Linked DNA regions of Accumulibacter sp.. The protein of the gene in region 1 binds, or shares a complex with, the protein of each later gene. Links are inferred from orthologs where the notes say so. Each region holds a gene or a part of one and is shown in the gene's direction. Other genes may lie near its edges.

Region 1 (3,226 bases):
TGGCTGTTCTGGAGGGGTAGGGAATCCTGCTGCCGAGTTTGCTCAACAATGCCATTGCCGGGTTCTGCAACAAATTCTGTCAGGAGCGCTGGGCGCTGATCGAAGCGGGCGATCGCTTGTCGAGAATGACCGTGCGACCGTCCTCGACACGAAAGTAGCCCCGGTTCTCGAGGTCCTTCATGACGCGACTGACCATTTCGCGCGAGGCGCCGATCATCTTGGCGATGTCCTGCTTGGTCACCCGGCGCCGGATGACGCGCTGCCCACGCTCTTCCTCGGAGAAATCGAGCAACAGCTTGGCGACGCGGCCGTACACGTCGAGCAATGCCAGGCTCTCGATGTTGCGGTCGGCCTCGCGCAAGCGCTGCACCAGGCTCTTCATGATGTTCAGGCAGAGGTCGAAGTTCTCGGCCAGGCAGCGCTTGAAGTCGCCCTTGGTGATCACCAGCAGCTCGCAGGCTTCGGTGGCGACGACGTCAGCCGACCGTGGGCTGCCGTCGATCAGGCCCATTTCGCCAAAGAACTCACCGGGGCCAAGCAGGGTCAGAATCACCTCACGGCCCTCTTCGTCACTGTTGAGAACCTTGGCGCCGCCGCTGATCAGCACGTAGAGGGAGTCCGTGCTGTCGCCGGCACGAACGATCGTCGTCTGGCGCGCGACCCGGCGGTGAAAGGCAACCTTGGCGATCTGCTCGAGCTGGGAATCGGGGACTCCGGCAAAAATCGGGATGCTGTGCAGCAGGGTGAGACTGGGGCCTCTCCTGGTCTGCTCGACCTGAGTGTTCATGGGCGATTCTTCCGTCAAGTGAAGTGATTTCTATCAAGGGCTTGCAGGCCGATTATAAGGCACTTTGCAGGGTCCCGACGTTAACCGGTGGTCGCGGCGGGAGCAGACTGACGAGAGATGGCGGTTATAATTTTCGCTGACCTACCAGGAGAGTGACCGAACATGAACCAAGCAACCCGCCACTGCCGCCTGCTGATCCTCGGCTCTGGCCCCGCCGGCTACACTGCCGCGGTCTATGCCGCACGTGCCAACCTGCAGCCGGTGCTGGTCACCGGCATGGCGCAGGGCGGGCAGCTGATGACCACGACCGACGTCGACAATTGGCCGGCCGACGCGCAGGGCGTCCAAGGACCAGAATTGATGCAGCGCTTCGAAGAGCACGCCCGACGCTTTGAGACCGAGATCGTCTTCGACCACATCCACACGGCGCACGTCCGCGAACGGCCGTTCACGCTGGTCGGCGACCTGGCGACCTACACCTGCGATGCGTTGATCATTGCGACCGGCGCGTCGGCGCAGTACCTGGGGCTGCCGTCCGAAGAGGTTTTTGCTGGTCGCGGTGTGTCGGCCTGTGCGACCTGCGACGGTTTCTTCTACCGCGGGCAAGCGGTGGCGGTCATCGGTGGCGGCAACACTGCCGTCGAGGAAGCGCTGTATCTGGCCAACATCGCCAGTCACGTGACGCTGGTGCACCGGCGTGACCGGTTGCGCAGCGAGAAGATCCTGCAGGACAAGCTGTTCGCCCGGGAAAAGGCGGGCAAGGTGACGATTCGCTGGAACTGCACCCTCGACGAGATCCTCGGCGACCAGTCCGGGGTGACCGGTATCCGCATTCGCAGCACGCTGACGGACACGACCGAAGACCTGCCGCTGCTGGGCGTCTTCATCGCCATCGGCCACAAGCCGAACACCGAGCTCTTTGCCGGTCAGTTGGCGATGGAAGGCGGTTACCTGCTGACGCAGGGCGGCCACCAGGGTAACGCCACCGCGACTTCGGTCGCCGGTGTCTTCGCCGCGGGCGATGTGCAGGACCATATCTACCGCCAAGCGTGCACCTCCGCCGGCAGCGGCTGCATGGCGGCGCTCGACGCCGAGCGCTATCTCGACGGTCTCGGTCTGGCGGGCTGAGCGCTCGCCCGCGCCGTCGCCAGGCAGCCCGCGCAGCTTCGCCTGAGGCATGGGGAGCGAGGCCGGCGATGAGTCAGTTCAGCCGTCACAGTGCGGAGGACCTGGCAGCCTTCCTCGCCGCTGTGGACGGTGCGCAGCCGCTGCGCAAGCCCAACCGGGTCTGCCTCGATGGGCCGAAACCAAGTCCGCGGCCGCGACAGCGCGAGATCGACGAAGCGGCCGTACTCGGCGAGCTCCTGCATGGTGCTGTGGCCATCGATGACTGGCTCGATCTGGGTGGCGCCGACTCGTTCCTGCGCTGCGGCGTGCCGCGCAGCGTGTTGCGCGATCTGCGGCGGGGCCGCTGGAGCATTCAGGACCACATCGACCTGCACGGACTGAACCGGCAGCAGGCGCATGCCGAGGTGGCGCGCTTCGTTGCCGAGGCACGGAGTACGGGCAAGCGTTGCCTGCGCATCGTGCATGGGCGCGGCCACGGCTCGCCGGGGCGCGAAGCGATCCTGCGGCAACTGGTCAAGGCCTGGCTGGGTCGCCACCGGGATGTCCTGGCTTTCTGTCACGCGCCGCCGAGCGATGGTGGTGACGGTGCCCTGTGGGTGTTGCTGAAGGCCGGCGGCCAAGCGCAGCCGCTCCGCTGAAGGGCCGGCCCGGTGGCGATCGCTGCCGCTGCTCACTCGCTCCCGCCCACGGCCGGCTTTGCGCAGCCGGCCGCCTACGGCGGCGCGCTGCATGCGGCGCGAAACCCTGCCTTCGCCCTCACCGATCCGTCTGATCCGTCTCGTCGTTCGCTCGCGCCTTGCATCCTGGACTGCTCGCGACGACTTCGTCACGACTCGGAGCTCAGATCGCCGACTCGTCGACCTCGCCGGTCCGGATGCGCACGACCTGTTCGACGTTGCTGACGAAAATCTTGCCGTCGCCGATCTTGCCCGTGCGTGCGGCCTTGACGATCGCATCGATGGCACCCTCGGCAGCAGAATCCGTGACGACCACTTCGATTTTCACTTTTGGCAGGAAATCAACCACATACTCGGCTCCGCGATAGAGCTCGGTGTGGCCTTTCTGGCGGCCGAAGCCCTTGACCTCGGTGACGGTCAGGCCGGTGACGCCGATTTCGGACAAGGCTTCACGCACCTCGTCGAGCTTGAACGGTTTGATGATCGCTTCAATTTTCTTCATGCGTCGGCTCCTGGAAAGATGGGCAAGGAAATCCTATCAGAAATCGCGCAACCACAAGTGATCAGTAGGGGTCACGATAGCGGTTGGTGATCGGGTAACGCCAGTCCTTGCCGAAACCGCGCTGCGTGACGC
Region 2 (2,997 bases), 1.4 Mb from region 1 along the record:
CCGTCCTGAAATTGACCGCCCGCGTCAGGGTCCAGGCGGGGACCATCTTCTTCACGTACTTGACGACGAAGTTGACCACTGCTCCCTTGGGGAAGGGAAGCATGTCACCCAGACGGGCCACGAGGATGTGCTTGACCGGTGTCCGGGCGACCACCTGCTCGAGCGTCACGGCGAAGTTCTCGAGAATGACGATCACTTCGGCACCCGAGTCCTTGAGCTGGTGTTCGAGCTCGCGGGGCGTATACAGCGGGTTTACATTGACTACCACGTAGCCGGCACGCAGCGCGCCGAAAATGCAGATCGGATACTGCAGGACATTCGGCATCATCAGCGCCACGCGCGCGCCCTGCGGCAGCTTGAGAACGGACTGCAGGTAAGCGGCAAAATCCCGTGACAGCTTGTCGAGTTCGCCGTAGGTGATCTGTGCGCCCATGCTGAGGTAGGCGACACGATCGCGATACTTGCCGACACTCCTTTCGAACAACTCACCAAGCGACTTGAACTCGCTCAGGTCCACCTCCGCGGGCACACCCTTCTGATAGCTCTGCAGCCAGATTTTTTCCACTGTTCTCCTCCTGTCGTTGCCTTGTCCAATATTTTCACTCTTGCCATGCCCACCAGATTTCCGGCCACTCCCCGCCGGGCAGGGGTGGCCCGATGAACGCAAACCAATACCATTCTAGAGGATTTGCCCTGCCGCTGCTGTCCGAATGGCTGTTTCCTGGCTAGCGCAGCGAACGGGTGACCGATCGATTCACATCGTGCCTGGTCAGTCAGCGCTCGCCACCGCCACCAAGAACGAGCGACAACGGGATCAACGCTCGAGATACTTGAGCTTGTCCGGCTTGTTGCTCCACTCGTCGGCGTCCGGCAATGCTTCCCGGCGCTCTGAAATGACCGGCCAAATCTGTGCCAGTTCCGCATTCAGGGCAATGAACCCATGCTGTGCCTGCGGTACATCATCCTCGGCGAAGATTGCTTCCGCCGGACACTCCGGGACGCAAAGGGTGCAGTCGATGCACTCCTCGGGATCGATCACGAGGAAGTTCGGCCCTTCATGAAAGCAGTCCACCGGACAGACGTCGACGCAATCCGTGAACTTGCACTTGATACAGTTCTCTGTAACAACGTACGCCATGATCGTGTTTCTGGAGATATGAGACGATGCCGACTATAGCGTACTTGCAGCCGTTCAGGCCAACGCACGACTTCCCTTGGCAAGTTTTTTTCGCTAGCATTGCGTGGCTCGCCGATTGGAGTCCCGGTCGCTCCCAGGGCAGCCCCCCGTCTGCGCTTACCAAGATCCCCATCCAAGATCCCGCAAGAGGCTTTGAATGAACGAACACATCCATCACGTCACCGACGACAGCTTCGCTGCCGACGTATTGCAGTCGGCAGAACCGGTTCTGGTCGATTACTGGGCAGAATGGTGCGGCCCGTGCAAGATGATCGCGCCGCTGCTCGACGACATCGCCACCGACTATGCAGGTCGCCTGAAGGTCGTCAAGCTGAATATCGATGACAACCAGAGGACGCCGGCCAGTTACGGCATCCGTGGCATCCCGACGCTGATGCTGTTCAAGAACGGCAACGTCGAGGCGACGAAGGTGGGGGCACTGTCACGCGCGCAGTTGGTCACTTTCATTGACAGCAATCTCTAAAGCCGCTACCCTCGCGACCTGATGGTTCCGGGGGCCGACGCGAGTTTCCCACTCGGACCCCCCCGCCCGATCCAAAGCCTTCAGGCACTCTCGCTTTCTTGCAGCAGCCCTAGCCGTCCTCTCCCGGCGGCCGCCGCACATCCCGGGTCGATCTGCCTGCGAACGGTCGCCCCGTCATTCCCTCATCTCTCGTCAGCACATGCAACTATCCGAACTCAAAGCATTACATGTCAGCCAGTTGCTCGACATGGCGGTCAACAACAACATCGAGGGCGCCAATCGCTTGCGCAAGCATGAGCTGATCTTTGCCCTGTTGAAGAACCAGGCCCGCAAGGGGGAAAGCATCTTTGGCGACGGCACGCTCGAAACCCTTTCTGACGGTTTCGGCTTCCTCCGCTCGCCGGACACCTCGTACCTAGCAAGCACCGACGACATCTACGTCAGCCCGAGCCAGATCAGGCGCTTCAACCTGCACACAGGGGACACCATCGAAGGGGAGATTCGGACGCCCAAGGAAGGAGAGCGCTATTTCGCCCTGGTCAAGGTCGACCGGATCAACGGCGAGACGCCAGAGGCATCAAAGAACAAGATCCTCTTCGAAAACCTGACTCCACTGCATCCGGCCGAGCATCTGGCACTCGAACGGGACATCCGCGGCGAGGAGAACATCACCAGCCGCATCATCGATATCATCGCGCCGATCGGCAAGGGACAACGGGGGCTGTTGGTAGCCAGCCCGAAGAGCGGCAAGACCGTGATGATGCAGCACATTGCGCACGCCATCACCAGCAACCATCCGGACGTCTCGCTCATCGTGCTGCTCATCGACGAACGTCCCGAAGAGGTGACCGAGATGACCCGGTCCGTGCGTGGAGAAGTCGTGGCATCGACCTTCGACGAGCCGGCGACTCGCCATGTACAGGTCGCCGAGATGGTCATCGAGAAAGCCAAGCGCCTGGTTGAACACAAGCGCGACGTCGTCATCCTGCTGGACTCGATCACCCGCTTGGCGCGCGCCTACAACACGGTGCAACCCGCCTCCGGCAAAGTCCTCACCGGCGGTGTCGATGCCAATGCACTACAGAAACCGAAGCGTTTCTTCGGTGCCGCGCGCAACATCGAAGAAGGCGGCTCGCTGACCATCATCGCCACCGCCCTGATCGATACCGGCAGTCGCATGGATGACGTCATCTACGAGGAGTTCAAGGGCACGGGCAACATGGAAATCCACCTTGATCGCCGGATGGCGGAAAAACGCGTCTATCCAGCGATCAACGTCAATCGATCGGGCACGCGCCGGGAAGAACTGCTGCTGAAACCGGACGTCCTGCAGAAG

What was found.
Region 2: the proteins of trxB (region 1) and trxA are in contact, whole or in part, in a crystal structure (PDB 1F6M), measured with the Escherichia coli proteins. The link is inferred for Accumulibacter sp. from one-to-one orthologs.

What each region holds. Positions count from the first base shown.
Region 1 is NZ_JAZKUG010000001.1:3,877,703-3,880,928, reverse strand. The notes cover bases 28-2,932. They hold trxB (thioredoxin-disulfide reductase), read left to right. Parts: upstream 28-949; coding sequence 950-1,915; downstream 1,916-2,932. Other genes in these bases: V5B60_RS16985 (P-II family nitrogen regulator), read right to left, coding at 2,756-2,932; V5B60_RS16990 (Smr/MutS family protein), read left to right, coding at 1,984-2,553; V5B60_RS17000 (Crp/Fnr family transcriptional regulator), read right to left, coding at 80-787; V5B60_RS17005 (DNA translocase FtsK 4TM domain-containing protein), read right to left, coding at 28-55. Also shown: more of V5B60_RS17005, read right to left, coding at 1-27; more of V5B60_RS16985, read right to left, coding at 2,933-3,094; V5B60_RS16980 (NAD+ synthase), read right to left, coding at 3,156-3,226.
Region 2 is NZ_JAZKUG010000001.1:2,453,772-2,456,768, reverse strand. The notes cover bases 322-2,997. They hold trxA (thioredoxin TrxA), read left to right. Parts: upstream 322-1,334; coding sequence 1,335-1,661; downstream 1,662-2,997. Other genes in these bases: rho (transcription termination factor Rho), read left to right, coding at 1,861-2,997; fdxA (ferredoxin FdxA), read right to left, coding at 815-1,138; fadD (long-chain-fatty-acid--CoA ligase FadD), read right to left, coding at 322-565. Also shown: more of fadD, read right to left, coding at 1-321. UniProt on the Escherichia coli protein: Participates in various redox reactions through the reversible oxidation of its active center dithiol to a disulfide and catalyzes dithiol-disulfide exchange reactions.